Regions from separate parts of the Kitasatospora sp. NPDC101155 genome, predicted to be linked through region 2. Evidence: riboswitches for the same ligand, from Rfam matches in the RefSeq annotation. Region 2 holds a riboswitch; the other holds the start of a gene.

What was found. A riboswitch is a leader RNA that binds a small molecule or an ion and turns the genes downstream of it on or off. The one in region 2 is predicted to bind magnesium.
Region 1: linked by a shared signal. The riboswitch ahead of ACIRYZ_RS41045 (hypothetical protein) and the one ahead of ACIRYZ_RS31970 (NRAMP family divalent metal transporter) in region 2 are both predicted to bind magnesium.

The regions. Positions count from the first base shown of each region.
Region 1 is NZ_JBIWPN010000059.1:32,945-40,296, reverse strand. Features, by position in the region: gene ACIRYZ_RS41055 (hypothetical protein) at 1-475, shown strand, start outside; gene ACIRYZ_RS41050 (2OG-Fe(II) oxygenase family protein) at 586-1,401, opposite strand; gene ACIRYZ_RS41045 (hypothetical protein) at 1,826-2,233, opposite strand; M-box (ykoK) riboswitch at 2,436-2,610, opposite strand; gene ACIRYZ_RS41040 (hypothetical protein) at 2,831-2,998, opposite strand; gene ACIRYZ_RS41035 (lantibiotic dehydratase) at 3,050-6,238, opposite strand; gene ACIRYZ_RS41030 (hypothetical protein) at 6,344-6,493, opposite strand; gene ACIRYZ_RS41025 (lanthionine synthetase C family protein) at 6,669-7,352, shown strand, end outside.
Region 2 is NZ_JBIWPN010000029.1:21,818-29,169, reverse strand. Features, by position in the region: gene ACIRYZ_RS32000 (ABC transporter permease) at 1-366, opposite strand, end outside; gene ACIRYZ_RS31995 (glyoxalase) at 449-817, opposite strand; gene ACIRYZ_RS31990 (hypothetical protein) at 814-1,305, opposite strand; gene ACIRYZ_RS31985 (winged helix-turn-helix domain-containing protein) at 1,360-1,800, opposite strand; gene ACIRYZ_RS31980 (hypothetical protein) at 1,847-2,095, opposite strand; gene ACIRYZ_RS31975 (hypothetical protein) at 2,168-2,455, opposite strand; gene ACIRYZ_RS31970 (NRAMP family divalent metal transporter) at 2,559-4,208, opposite strand; M-box (ykoK) riboswitch at 4,554-4,731, opposite strand; gene ACIRYZ_RS31965 (YhgE/Pip domain-containing protein) at 4,915-6,216, shown strand; gene ACIRYZ_RS31960 (LysR family transcriptional regulator) at 6,261-7,178, opposite strand; partial or broken gene fdhD (formate dehydrogenase accessory sulfurtransferase FdhD) at 7,338-7,352, opposite strand, start outside.

The DNA of each region.
Region 1 (7,352 bases), on a different contig from region 2:
CCGACGGGTGGGCGGCACGACGCAGGCTGATGTGCTGCTCAACCTCGGACGGGAGGACAAGCTCGACCTGGACTCCCTGCGCCGTCTGGTCGCATCCCTGAACCGCTACCTCGGCGATACGGACGTGGACGTCGCCGAGCCGCTGGGCGTCGAGGGCGGTCCGCTGGAGGTGGTGGCCTCCCGCCCGATCGGTGCGGTCTGGCTGCTGGACGGTCTGTGGAAGCTGCTGGGCATCGACCAGGCCCTGGCCAGGGTGCTGGACGCGCGCCGGTTTCGCACCGACGTGGAGCGGGCGCTGTTCGCGCAGGTCACAACCGCAATCCGTCATGATCGTGTGCCCGCCAACTGTCGAACTCGGGAGAACAGCAGGCCCCAGCGCGGCAGCCGCGGCCTCGTTCGGGTCGGCCGGCTGGCCGCGAAGGGCGAGGAGGGGCGGGGTTGGCCCTCCCGAGTGTCGCGGATGCCAAAACCGTAGGGAACGCACCAGCAGCCCCTGGCGCGTTCCCTACGGGTGGTTCGGGTGATCCCAGGGCGATATGCAGTGGTCGCTTGTCGCAGGGGGTGGGCCAGCGTCGTGGGGAAAGCTCAGAGTGCGGGGACGTCCGGCAGTCCGAACATCGCGGGGTAGCTGCGGATGCGGTCGCGCAAGTCCACCGGGGTCGCGCCCGGCACGGTGACCCACGAATGGACCGGCTCGGTGAGCTCCGGGTTGACGAAGTACATCAGGGCAGTGCGGTTTGCCAGGCGAAGGTTGCGCACCTGGTGGTAGAGCGCGGGGATCCGGCCGCCGGTCAGGTCGGTGAGGACCGAGCCCGGCATCAGGATGACCTCGTCGGGTGCGGTGTGCATGGGGCGGGCCTCGCCGTCCAGCCACAGTTCCAGGCCCGGCTCGGTGGTGTGGATCACGGTGACCAGGTGGCCGTCCTCATGCTTGTCCTGCAGCAGGTCGCGATCGGAGTCCGCCACCGCGTAGTTGTTGAGCTGGAGGTAGGAGGCCGCCTCGAACGGTGGCGCCTTGTGGCCGCCGAGCTGCGCGGCCACCTCGCCGACGGTTTCCGCGACGATCACGGACAGGTATTCGCGCCAGGCCAGCAGTGCCTCGGTCAGCTCCGGTATCTCAGTGGAGTTCGGGATCAGATCGAGGCGGTCGTGCCAGAGCGTGAAGCAGTCATTGAGATCAGGACGGTCCGCGGTGACCGAGAACTCGCGCCCGAGCGGGCGGTAGCCGAAGTTGAAGTCGGTGCTGGCGTAGCGCGACTTTTCCTCGGTCGGCCGGCCGAAGAAGAGCCTGCTCTCGCCGAGCAACCGGTGCAACAGGCGCTCCGCGCCGCTGGGCAGCGTGATGCGGGTGTAGCCGTCGCGCAGCAGGTCGCCTGCGGCGTGCGTGTTAGCGGTGTGCATGATGCTTTCCATCCTCTGTATCGGGGGCCTGAGCGGGCACTGCGTCAGGCACCGAGCTCGTTTGATCCGGTGCCCGCTTTTGGTGGACTGACTGGGCGCCACTGTGGCGAGCTCCGGCCAGTCGAGACCGGAGGCGGTTGTCGGGCTGCCACTACCGGCGAAATGTGCCGGTCAGCCCGGTCAGCCCGGTCAGCGGGCAGCGCCTCTCGGCGAGTTCGTGGCGCAACAGTCCGGGTCGGCGAGCGCCGCGGTGACTCGATCGGGCAACATGTGGTCGATCTCGACTGCGCCCACCGGCTTGTGACCCGCGCCGTTCACAGCGGCACGAAGGGACATCGTCGGGCGGCCCGACTGGCACCGGTCTGTCGTAGCGGCGTATGGGAGAGGACAGTCGCTTCGTCCTTGGGCAACGACCTCGTGGACGTCAGGCGGTCGGCGGCTCAGTGGCTGGGCCGGTGGGGCCGGAGCGTTCGGCGTGCTCGGCGATGGCGCGGGTGGCGGCATCGGGGAGGTTGAGGTGCTGGGCGAGCTGGTCGGGGCGGTGGCCCTGGAGCGTGAGCACGTAGGCGGTGTGGACGCGTGCGTCGTAGGCGACGTCGGGGGATGTGGTGGTGGCGAAGTCGCGGTGGTTGAGGAGGTAGAGCCGGTCGACGCCGTCGTGGAGGGTGAGCCACAGGCAGCCGCGCAGCACGGGGGACCCCGCGGCCGGAGCCGGCACGGTGTGCCGCGTGGCAGAGGTGGCGTCGGAGCGCAGTCCGCGCAGCAGGCGTCCGGCCCGGCCGGTGAGCCGCTCGTGGCGGGCGGGGGTGCGGTGGAACGTCCGCGTGGTCATGGTGAACCTCCTTGGCCGATAGGGCTGTTGGAGGGCGCGAGCCGACAGGCGTCAGCGCACGCCAGGGAGGGATGAGGACACGGGGATGGCGGGCCTTTGACAGCCCGGACTACTGCAGTCCATGTCTCTCGCCTCCTCCCGGCCGGGCGCATGATGGCGCTGATCGACGCGGCAAGGAGCGGACCGGTCGCGCGACGACGCCGGCTCACCCCAACTCGTCAGAGCTTTGGCACTCCACGGCGTAATCCGCCTGGTTGGCGGAAGCCACTTGGGGTCACCCCTTAATCCGAGGAGACCTGTCCTGATCCGGAGCGTCTCTCGACGGGTGGGATCAGTGGCCTGTGTCCGTGAAGACGCCTCACCGAACGAGGTGCCTCTTCAAACCGCCAGCAGCATAACCCTTTTCGCGTTGAACAAGCACGCCAACTGGTAGGTCCTGACGAATTCTTGGTGCTGGCCGCGGACCCGGACGAACACCGGGCGCCGGAGTGGCCGTCCGCCCCGCGGCCCCACGGGTGTGTCCATCGGTCGGCACCGAGATCCGGTCGCGGTGCCCCGAGGGCGGGAGTGCGAGCGGCTCGCGCGGCGGTTCGAGGGTCAGGCTGCGGGATGCGAGGCGTGGTGCCGGGCAGCCGACCGCCGAGTGTGGATCAGCGCCGCCCCGCCCGCGACTGCTGCCAGGGCCCCGCCTGCGAGCGCTCCACCGACCACCGGCCGGGCGTGCACCGGGACGGCGGCCAGGGCGACGAGTTCGATGAGCAGCACGACCAGGACCCCGAGCAGTGCGGAGCCCTCCGCTGTCCGGGGGGGGCATTCTCATGACCGACTCCTCACGCCTCTTCCATGGTGCGCCTCTGCGTCGGGGAGCGATACGGGAGGCGCGGAACCGGGGCCGGTGTGGGTCCAGATGGCCGGCCGCACACGGGCGTGGTGCAGGTGGCGGTTCCGGGCGGCCTCGGCCGCGCCACGGGCGATGGACCGGGCCCGCTGCTCGGCGTCCGGATCGATGCCGAGCAGCCGGTTGTGGTGCATGTGCACCAGATGGGCGGCCTCCAGGCCGGTGCGGGCCGTCCCGCGCAGCACCTCGCGGTACCGGACGAGAGCGCCAGCCCGCTGCTGCCAGCTCGCCAGGAGCTCGGCGCCGCCGGGCAGGGCGCGAAGTGCGGATGCTTCGCTCAGCCGCGTGGCCGCCGTACGGCTGTCGCGCAGGGCGTCGTGTGTGGCGGATCTGGGGTAGGTGTCCAGCAGCCATTCCTCGGCCTCCTCCTCGTGCAGGAGCCGGGCGATGTCGAGCATGTTGAGCGCGGCCATGACCACCGGGTCCAGGGTCAGCCGGCCGGTCTCCGTCGCGGAGAGCTGGGCGATCACCGCTGCGCTGTCGGCACAGAACGCGTCCTCGGCGGCCGTCATCGCGGCCTGGCCCCCGTAGCGCTCCCATTCGGGTTCGTAGGTGTCGAGCACCAGCCGTCCGGCCAGGCCCGAGCGTCGCAGATCGGCGAACCAGTCGTGGCACTTCGGCAGCAGCCGGCGGTTCAAGGCCGTCGGATCGCCGTGGAAGCGGAGCCGCAGGTGGGGCTCCGGGTCGCGGTAGCGCAGGAAGAACCAGCGGTCCACGCCACCAGGGAGCTCCGCCAGTAGCCGCGGCAACTGCGAGGTCAACAGCTCGTTCTGGCGGCGCGCCGATGCGTAGACCTTGGCATAGAGCCACTCCCCGCCGGGCGGCTTCGCGCGCACCGGGCGAGTGGGCGCGAGCGCGGGGCGGGGGCGGTCGGGGGCCGTGTCGCAGCGGCGGGTGAGGAGCGGGAAGACGACCTCCGCCGTGTGTGCGCCCTGCGGGCCGGACAGCCAGCCGTACGCGTCCTCGCCCGTCGGCGCTTCGCGGAGCACCGCCTCCGGCCACCGGGCGACGTCCTGCCGCAGCAGCCGTACATGCAGCCCGGCGGCCAGGTTGAGCTCCAGGCTGCGATCGGCGACGCAGAGCAGCACGTGGTCGGGTACGCCCCAGCGCTGCCGCCAGCGGTCGAACTCCGACCGCCACTGCTCCTGCGGCATCGCGGTGTCCGCGAAGAACGGCGCGGAGGGCCGCCAGCGGGCCGGTGCCAACACCGTACGTCCGTACCGCACGCGAGGCGTGTACGGCGCCTGCTCCATCGGGCCCCAGTCCCAGGCGAAGCCCGGCTTGACACCGAAGAGGCGCAGTTCGCGCAGGAATCGTCCGACATTGCCGACCTGGGCCTGCGGGTTGAGCATGTTCCAGGCGAGCGGAACGATGCGTCGGCCGCTGCTGAGCCGCACCAGGTACAGCCCACCGAGGTCGGCGCCCACGGCGAGGTCGTCCAGCGCCACCGTGCCGGGGTCGGTGCGGTCGGCGAAGGCGCCGACCACGATCAGCCGGTCGCTCAGGCGCCGAACCTGGTTGAGGTTGGCCGAGCGCGAACGGGCTGCCCGCAGGACGAGTTGGGCCGCCTCGACGTCCTCACCGGCCTCGGCCTCACCGCAGGCCGAGGCGATCCGCTGCGCCGCCTCGGGCAGCACGTGGGAGAACCTGCCGACGGTCGCTCCGGCGTGGTCCGCGCCGCTCCCCGGGGTGAGCCAGAGCCGGAACCGGCCGGCCGTCAGGTCCTCGGCCGTGCCGGCCAGGACGCGGGCGTACAGCTCCAGTGAGGCGGGTGGCGGCAGGGTGGTGTCCGGGGAGAGCCGGGTGAGCAGAGCGTCGTCCAGCACGACCTCACCGCGACCGGTCATGATCGCGGTCTGCGCCAGCTCGATCCGCAGGGCGTCCTCGGCTGAGGGACCGGTCGGTGCCGGCTTCTCGCGCTCGCTGGGTGGCATCAGGTACCCGGCCGGGGCGCCGAGACCGCGGTCGGGGTCGAGCAGTTCGGTGAGCGGGACGAGCCGGTCGGTGCTGTACCGCTCGACGAACTCGCCGTGGTACTGGGCCAGATGCGGCACGGTACGGGTCGGGGAAACCCGCCACAGCACCTCGGCGGCGCGTTGGGCCTCGGCGGCGACCTCGGCGGGCAGCGTCACGTCCGCGTCCAGGGCCAGATCCACCTGGAGCAGGCGATCCGCCTCGTGCAGGCGCCGCATCCGTTCGATCGCGGCCGAGTAGTCGGTTCCGGGGTGCGCGCGGTCCAGCTCCCGGTGGACGGCGGCGAGTTCCTCGCGCTCGGGACCGGCTGGGAGGCGGTCCAGCACGTGGGCGAGCGGGTCGGTGGCGGTGGCGGGCGGGCGGAGGTCGGTGAGCAGGAACTCCCGCTCGACCAGCGGGCGGAGCAGGTCGGCCACCCGCTGTTCCGGGACGCCGGGGAAGCGCTCCAGGAGCTGCCGTTCCAGCTCGGGGTACGGCAGTGGCTCGCCCGCCAGGTCCAGCACCGCACGGACTGCGGGCGTACAGCGGACGGATACCTCGACCACAGTGCGTCCGGGCGCGTGCTCGGCGCCGTGGCGTTCGGGCACATAGGGCAGGACGAGGCGGTCACCGCGGACGAAAGCGAGCTCGTTGACGACGACCCGCAGGACCGCCAGGGTGTCCGGCCTGGTCTCCAACGCGGTGAGGAGCGCCGTCAGCCAGCCCATGTCCGGCCGGGCGGCCACCCGGTGGGCGCTGCCGAGCCGGGCCTTGGCGAAGCCCGGGACGTCCGACACGCCTGCGGTGGTGACGCCGGAGAACAGCCCGAAAGGGGTGGGCCGGGCGGCCATCCGCAGCTGGTAGCGGGTCAGTGACAGTACGGCCTTGCGCAGGCGCTTCGGCTCGATCGTCCGGCCTTCCCGCAGCTCTGCCACGAGCCGTGCAAGCGAGGGGCTGGCCAGGGCTACCGCAGCGTGAAGCTCGGGATCGGAGCCGAGCCGTCCGACGTGGGCGGAGAGGCAATCGTCGGCGGGGAAATCCAGCCAGGTCGGTTCGAGGCGGGTTCGGGGGAGGAGCGGTGCCCTCAGCAATGCGGTGCCCGCGCAGCGGAACAATGGCGCTGTATTCCCGCTGGAACGTGCCGCTGCAGACATGTGAAACCCCTCTTGGAATACTGCAGCGATCGTGCTGCATTACGTGGAGAATGCCGCCCCGGGCGGGCGGAAAAGCCAGCCCGGGGCGGTTGTTGAGCCGGTGAATCAGTGGCAGTGCGAGAAGGTGCAGAAGCAGGTGCCCAGCGAGGGGTGCTGCACCTGGGCGGCCTCGTCACCCTGGCCGAAGGTCTCCTGGAGGTCCAGGTCGAAGGCGTCGAACTGCAGCTCGGCTTCGTTGATAACGGTGTTCTTCATGGTTTTCTCCTTGCGTAATTATTGCTGATTTTCGGCCGGGCTTCCCCGGCTCGTGAATGACGCTAGAGGGCTTTTCGATATCCGTCAACCGGGGCCTTGTTGGGGGAATCTTCCGAGATTTGTGGCAAAGTGTTTTCGGGCATGCCGAAACCACGACCCGGAAGAAGGACGTGACATGAGGAATTCCATGGCGGAAAACCGCGGCCCCGGTGCCGTCGAGCAGGCAGCGGAGGAGGCGGTGGAGACCGTCGCACAGCGGCTGCGCGATCCAGAGCGGCTCGCCGCGGTCGTGTCGGCCCCGGGCAATGCCGACCCGGTGACCGGGAGGAGCCCGTGGTCAGCCGTGTCGCTGGGCGAGGGCCACGTGGGCATCGCGCTGCTGTACGCGCGGCTGGCGCGCCGGGACCGCGCCTGGCGCCAAGTGACCCACGCACACCTGTCTTCGGCCGTGTCCCGGTCCGGCGGCGGGGCTGCGGCGGACAGCCTCTACCTCGGCGCGCCCGCGCTCGCCTTCGCGGTCCGCAGCGCTGTCGCGGGTCCCGGGGACTATGCGGGCCTGCTCGCCGCGGTGGACAGGCGGGTGGAAGCGCGCGTTCGGGCACTGCTGGGGCTGGAGCGGGAGCGGCTGGCAGCGGGGCGGGAGGGGCCGGCGATGGCCGCGTACGACGTCATCGGCGGTCTGACCGGCCTCGGACGCTACCTGTTGGCCTGCGGACCGGAGCAACGGCCGCTGCTGGTCCAGGTGTTGGAGTACCTGGTCGAGCTGAGCCGGCCGCTGCGGATCGGCGGCCGGGAGCTGCCCGGATGGTGGGTGCCCGGCCCGCCCTCGCCTGTCGTGGCCGAGCAGTACCCGGAGGGG
Region 2 (7,352 bases):
CAGTACCGGCACCGACTGGAGGATGTCCAGCGCCGGGATCAGCACCCGTTCCAGTCGGCGGCTGCGGGCGGCGGCGTAGGCGTAGCCGAAGGTGAAGACGACCGAGAGGGCGAGCGCGGCGAACATCCGCAGCAGTGAGCGCGCGGCGTAGTACGGCAGGTGGGACGGGTCGGTGGAGACGGTGGCGTCCCGGGCGGTGGCGAACCGCACCGTGGTGCCCTGCCCCACCCGCAGCGCCAGGTAGAGCAGGACCAGCACGGCGGCCGCCACCACCGCGTCCACCCAGACCGTCCGGGTCCGGCGGCGCGCGGCCCGGGGCGGCAGCGGGCCCCGGGACAGGCCCGGGGCGGACTTCAGCAAGGACATGACGGACCTCCGGCGCACAAACCCGGGCAGTCTGCTCCCTGCCGACGTCCGTATGCAAATGGACCGGTGCCGGACCGGCCGGTCAGGCCGCCGCCTCGACGAACTCCAGCAGGTTGCCGACCGGGTCGGTGGTGTAGAAGCGGCGCCGGGGCGGCAGGCTCTCGTCCCAGACCACCTGGGCGCCGAGTTCCGCGAGCCGGACCGCGAACTCGTCGATCTCGCAGACCGCCATCCCCGGGTGGGCCTTGGTGCTGGGGCGGAAGCGCTCCTCGATGCCGAGGTAGAGCCGCACCCGGCCGCCGTCGGCGGCGAACCAGCAGCCGCCGCGCCCGGTGAGCGGCTGGGGCTTGGGGATCTCCGCCATCTGCAGCACGTCGCCGTAGAAGGCGCGCAACAGGGCCTCGCTGCCGGGTGGGGCGGAGAGCTGGACGTGGTCGAGGGCCGTGATCAATGCGGCCTCCTGTCGGACGAGGTCGGAACGGACGTGGCGTGGCTCCGGGCCGCGGCTACCAGCAGCCGGGCGGTCGGGGTGGGCAGGTCCAGGTGGCGGGCGATCCACTGGGGGTCGTGCCCGTGGGTGGCGAACACCCAGGCGGTGTAGAGCCGGTTCAGCCCCGGGGCGTCGGCGGAGAGCAGGAGCGGGCGGACCTGCTCCATCGGGAAGCCCTCCAGCGAGCGGGCGCTGAACCACTGGGTGTCGTCGTCTCCGGCCCCGGCGGCGACCCGCTCGGCGGCCGGCCGGCCCGCCCGCCGGCTCTGGGCCAGCAGCAGGGCGAGCAGCAGCCCGGCCGTCGCGGCGCCGATGAGCACGCCGGACAGGAAGGGCCGCAGCGGGGCCGGGGCGAGGGCGAGGGCGGCGGTCTGGAGGACGAGCAGGAGGAGGACGCCGCACAGGGCGGTCCCTCTGCCGGTCCCGGGGAACAGGGCGGTTCTGGTCATGTGCGGCGTCCTCCTTCGGTGGTGCGGTGGGTGCGGCTGCCGGCTCGGGCGGCCTCAGGCGGCGCGGACCAGCCGGGGGTCGTACTTGTAGCCGATCTGCCGGACGGTGGCGATCGCCTCCCGGTGGCCGGGGCCGAGCTTGCGGCGGATCCGGGCTATGTGGGTGGCGATGGTGCGGGTGTCGCCGGTGTCCGGCCGGCCCCAGACCGCCTCCATCAGCTGGCGGCGGGAGTGCACCCGCAGCGGGTTGCCGACCAGGTGCGCGAGCAGTTCGAACTCCAGGTACGGCAGGTCGAGCTGCTGGCCGTCGACGGTGACGGTGCGCTGATCGGGGTCGACCACCAGTCCGGGGTCCGGGCTGATGACGGGGCGCGTGGCGGCCGGTGCGGCCGGTGCGGCCGGTGCGGGGCGCAGGTGCCGCACCGGTGCCGGGACGGCGGGGGCGGCGGCGTGGTCCGAGAAGATGGCTTCGAGCCTGGGGTAGCGCACGGCCATGGCGGAGCTCCTTCGTCGGGTCGAAACGAGTCGGGGAAGTGGTGGGTCAGAGGCCCGGGTGCCAGGAGGCTTCCAGCCGGGCCGTCCCGTTCGGGGCGGTGACGGTCCGCCAGCTGGACCGCATCGGCAACGGGCGGCCGCTCGGCACGGTCGCGGCCGGCCCGGCGACGGCCTGCAGGACGGGGTTGTCCAGCGGGCTCGCTGCCAGGCGTCGGCCCACCGCGGCGAGGGCGGCGCGCAGTCGGCCGGGGTCGGTGGACGGAAGGGCGGGCTGGAACGCGGCAACGATGGACATGGCAGGTCACCTCCGTGACGGGACAATGAAAAATGAGCAAGTGCGCCGATGTGCGCGGTAATCGATGAAGACTCAGGCAGCGGTCGCGGTGGCGGCCCGGTGATGGGCGGCGGCGTGGGCGAGGCGGTGCGCGGCGGCCGGCGGGAGGTCCGCGAAGGCGGCGAGCCAGTCCGGGCGGTGCCCCTGGCGGGCGAGCAGGTAGGCCAGGTGGACGCGCGGCTCGTACGCGGAGGCCGGGCTGTTGGGCGTGCCCGAGTGGGGGCAGGCGCCGGGGTCGTCGAGGCGGTAGGCGCGCTCGACGCCGTCGTACAGGGCGAGGCGGACGCTCGGGCAGTGGTGGAGCAGGGGGGTGGTGCGCATGGCCGTACTCCCTTCCTTCCCCCTGGTGCGGGGTGGTTGAGGGTTCCGGGTCGGGGCCGGGGGCGGCGGGGCTCATTTCGAGGCGCCGCCCCCGGCGTCCGGGTCAGTGGCTCAGGGCGGTCTGGACGATCTTGATGATGACCATGACCATCGCGATCAGCAGGTAGGTGCGCAGGGCGCCCATGCCGATCTTGCGGGCGGTGGACATGACCGGCCGCTCCAGCGTCTCCAGCGGGGGCATCCGCCAGCTCTCCCGACCGGTGCGGTCGATCGGGTCCTCCTTGGTGCCGCGGCGGCCGAAGGTGAAGAAGTACCCGGCGACCAGCACGCCCGCCACACCGCAGCCGGCCATGATCCACAGGAGCGCGTCGGAGCTGATGTCAGGCCAGACCACGGCGGCGGTCAGGATCAGCGACAGCATGACCAGGATGCCGACCACGGCGGAGGTGAAGGCGTTGGTCTTGGGGCCGTTGCGCCAGGGGCCGAGTACGGCCTTGTCGTTGCAGAGCAGCAGCAGGAAGACCGTGGCGGAGGGCAGCAGCACACCGGCCAGCACCTGGACGAACTGGGTCATCAGGCCCTGGGCGTAGTCGGTGGACAGCAGGGTGATCGCCGCGGCCACCACGACCACGCCGGCGTAGATGCCGTAGAAGCCCTTGGCGCCCTTGACCCCGCGGTGCAGCGAGTGCTTGATGCCGAAGACGTCGCCGATGGCGTAGGCGGTGGACAGCGACACCGCGAAGGCACCGATGATCGAGGCGTCCAGCAGCGCGATGGCGAACAGCACGCCCACCAGGTGTCCGGCCTTGTCCTCCAGGCCCTTGGCGATGCCGGCCGCGTCGGTGAAGTTGCCGAAGCCGTCGGTGCCGTCGAAGGCGGCGGCGCAGAGGCCCATCATGGCGGAGGCGCCGATGATCACGATCGCGATGCCGATCCACAGGTCGGCCTTCTCGTACTTCATGAAGCGCGGGGTGATGCGCTTGTCGATGACGTACGACTGCTGGAAGAACAGCTGCCAGGGGGCGACGGTGGTGCCGACGATGGAGACGATCAGCAGCATGACGGTCGCGAGCTCACCCGAGGCGCCCGGCATCTGCGGCACCACGAAGTCGTGGGCCATCTGCGAGGTCTTGGGGTGGACCATGAAGTAGATCGGCACCAGCAGCAGCGAGCCGACGCACAGCGTCACCGCGACCCGCTCGAAGCGCTGGAAGGAGCCGGTGAAGGCAGAGGCGATGATGACCGCCGCCGCCAGCACCACCGAGGCGACCTTGGGCAGGCCCAGGTACCCGGCCGCGAGTGTCACGCCGATGAACTCGGTGACCAGGGTCAGCGCGTTCAGCAGGAAGAGGTCGATGACGCTGAACGCGCCCCAGAACTTGCCGAAGCGCTCCAGGATGAGGCGGGCGTGGCCGACGCCGGTGACGGCGCCCAGGCGCAGCACCATCTCCTGGTTGACGTAGAGCACCGGGATCAGCAGGGCCAGCGTCCACAGCAGCTGGGTGCCGTAGTTCTGGCCGGCCTGGCCGTAGGTGGAGAAGGCGCCGGCGTCGTTGTCGCCGACCATCACGATCAGGCCGGGGCCGACGATCGCGAGCAGGGTCTTGAGTCTTGCTGAAAGACCCTGGCGTGGTGCGTCGTCATCGAGCTTGATGGTGCCGAGCGCACCCTTGATGTCGCCGACGTGGGCGTCGTCAAGTACCGCCGAACGCTGCGGCGGAACCTTCGAGTCGAGTGTGGCGTTGGTGGTCATGGCGTTCCTCCCGTGGGCCCCTGACAGGTGGGGCGGTTGGGGGCACGCGGCAGCAGTCCCCCCTGCGTGCGGGCACGGCGCGTCGGCGCGCGGCGGTGCGCGCCCGTTCGGGCACGGCGGAGCCGCGTGCGTGGTGCTCAGTGCTGATGCGTCGTCGGATGTACGCGCAGGGAAGGTTGTTACCGCGTGCCAGAGGTGTACGGGGTGTACGAGGACAGGCGGAGGTAGGGGCTACTGTGGCCCGGACTACTGCAATCCATGTCTCTCGCCTCCTCCCGGTCGACGCACCCCGTGGTGCGTGTCATCGACGCGGCAAGGAGTTCGCCGGCGCGCGAAGCGACCGCCGGCTCACCCCAACTCGTCAGAGCTTTGGCACTCCACGGCGTGTCCAACCCCCTTGGGCCGGAAGCCACTTCGGATCAACCCTTAGGTCGGGAAGATCTGTCCTAACCCTGGGCGTCTCTCGACGTCGTCGGATCAGTGGCCTGTGTCCGTGAAGAAGCCTCACCGAACGAGGTGCCTTCTTCAAACCTCCAGAAGCATAGACCGGCCGGAGGTCTATACTTGCGCACTTGGTAGAACCTTTACCTTTGTGAAGGGGAGCCACCCGCCCGGGTGGCGCGGGTTTGACCACCCTGCCGCCACGGAACGACTTCCCGCCGTACCCGCAGCGGCACCAGGCAGTGCCCACGACCCGAGGGGTGGCATGGCGACCACAGGCTCCCAGGGGGCTCCCCGACAGGCGAGGGCGCTGGCGCTCGCCCGGCACCCCAAGCTGTGGCTCTTCCCGAGCGTCCTGTGCGGCCTGCTGGCCGTGGTGCTCTCACTGCTCTACATGGGCGGCATCGTCAACCCGAACGGGAACCTGCACCGGCTGCCGATCGCCCTGGTGAACGCCGATCAGGGCGCGCCGCCGCCCGGCCGCCCGGTGAACCTCGGAACCGAGCTGACCCGGGCGGTGGTGGCCGGAACCCCCGACGACACCGTCGACTGGCGGCAGACCGACGACGCCGGCGTCCGCGACCTGCTCGCCTCCGGCAAGGTCTACGGCGCGCTGCTCGTGCCGGAGGACTTCACCGCGACCGTCACCAAGCTGGCCGCCGGCGGCGCCACCGAACGGCCCACCCTGACCGTCCTCACCAACCCCGGCCTCGGCAGCCTCGGCGCCTCGATGGCCGCGCAGATCGTCCAGACCGCCGCCCACCAGGCCTCGGTCACGACCGGCAAACAGCTGCTGGCCGCCCTACCGGCCTCGACCGCCCGGGGCCCGGACACCGGCGCCACCGCCCGGCTGCTGCTCGCCGACCCGATCGCCGTCACCGCCCGGGTCGGCCACCCGATCGGCGGCCACAGCGGCCTCGGCCTGAGCGCCTTCTACTACGCCCTGCTGGCCGTGCTGACCGGCTTCATCGGCGGCAACATCATCCACAACGGCGTCGACGGCGCGCTCGGCTACAGCGACAGCGAGATCGGCCCCTGGCACACCCGCCGTCCGACCGTCCCGATCAACCGCACCCAGACCCTGCTGCTCAAGATGGTCATGACGGCCGGGATCATGCTGCCCACCGCCTCCCTGGTGCTGCTCTGCACGGTCGGCATCCTCGGCATGGACGCCCCGCACCAGGCGATGCTCTGGCTGTTCGGCTACTGCGCGAGCGTGGCCGTCGGCCTCGGGGTGCAGGCGATCAACGCCGCGTTCGGCGGGATCGGGCAGCTGGTGTCCATGTTCGTCTTCATCGCGCTGGCCCTGCCCTCCTCCGGGGCGACCGTCCCGCTCCAGGCCGTGCCCGGGTTCTACCGCTTCCTCGGCATCTTCGAGCCGATGCGCCAGCTGAGCGCGGGCATCCGGGCGATCCTCTACTTCGACGCCCGGGGAGACGCCGGGCTGGCCCGCGGCTGGATCATGATCGTCGTCGGCCTGGTGCTCGCACTGGCCTTCGGCTTCGCGATGACCCGCTACTACGACCGCAAGGGCCTGCACCGCTGGACGCCTCAGCCCTCGGACTGACTCCCGTGGGCGTGCCGGTCGACCGGGCCCCGCGCGTCGAGCCGCTACGCCCCCGGCAGGCTGCCCAGGACGGCGGCGACATCCGTCCGCCGGGCCACCTCTAGCAGCGCGCGGGCCATCACCGAACCCGGCTCCCGGGCGGCGATCACCAACCCGATCGGCGCGCTGTGCACCGGCTCCACCAGCGGAACGGCCTGCATCCCCGGCGGGACGCCGAACACGTGCAGCCAGGCGTACGGCACCACGCTGGCCCAGTGACCGGTGCGCACGTGCGCGAACAGCGAGGCCACCGAGTCGGTCTCCACCCGGGGCGTCGGCTCCAGCCCGAGGCCCGTGAACACCTCGTCCAGTACCCGGCGGCCCTGCATGCCCGGGTGCAGCAGGCACAGCGGCAGCCGGGAGGCCTCCGCCCAGGTGGCGCGCGGATGCCGGGCCGGCCCGTCCGCCAGGCTGGTCAGCAGGACGTACCGTTCCTCGTACAGCGGCAGGGCGCGCAGGTCCGCGGAGCCAGGCCCGGGCAGGTAGGTGATGCCCGCGTCGATCTCGAAGTTCCGTACCTGGCGCAGCAGTTCCTCGGAGCGCAGGTTGGTGGACAGCTCCACGGCCACCAGCGGGTGGGCGGCGCAGAGTGGCCCGGTGAGCAGCGAGACGGCGCCCGAGGCGGTCGGCACGGCGCCGATCCGCAGTCGTCCGCTCAGCCCGGTGCGCAGCGCGTCCACCTCGTCCCGCAGGGCGTTTCGGTCGGCCAGGATGCGCTGCGCCCACAGCACGATCCGTTCGCCCTCGGGGGTGAGGCCCTCGTAGGCCCGGCCGCGCCGCACCAGCAGCACCTTCAGCTCGTCCTCCAGCTTGCGGACGGCCTCGGACAGGGCCGGCTGGGAGACGTGGCATGCCTGGGCGGCGCGGGCGAAGTGGCGCTCGCGGGCGAGGGCGACCAGGTACTCGAGCTGGCGGAAGAGCATCTACTCGGCCACCGGGACGGGGTCGGTGCGGCCGGTACCGCTGTGCGCGGGGCCGAGGCGGGCAGGGTCGAGTCGAACCAGGTCGACGGGGGCAGGGTCGACGGGGGCAGGGTCGAGGCGGGCCGGGTCGGGTCGGTCGGTGTCGAGCCGGTCGGTGTCGATGCGGTCCGCGCG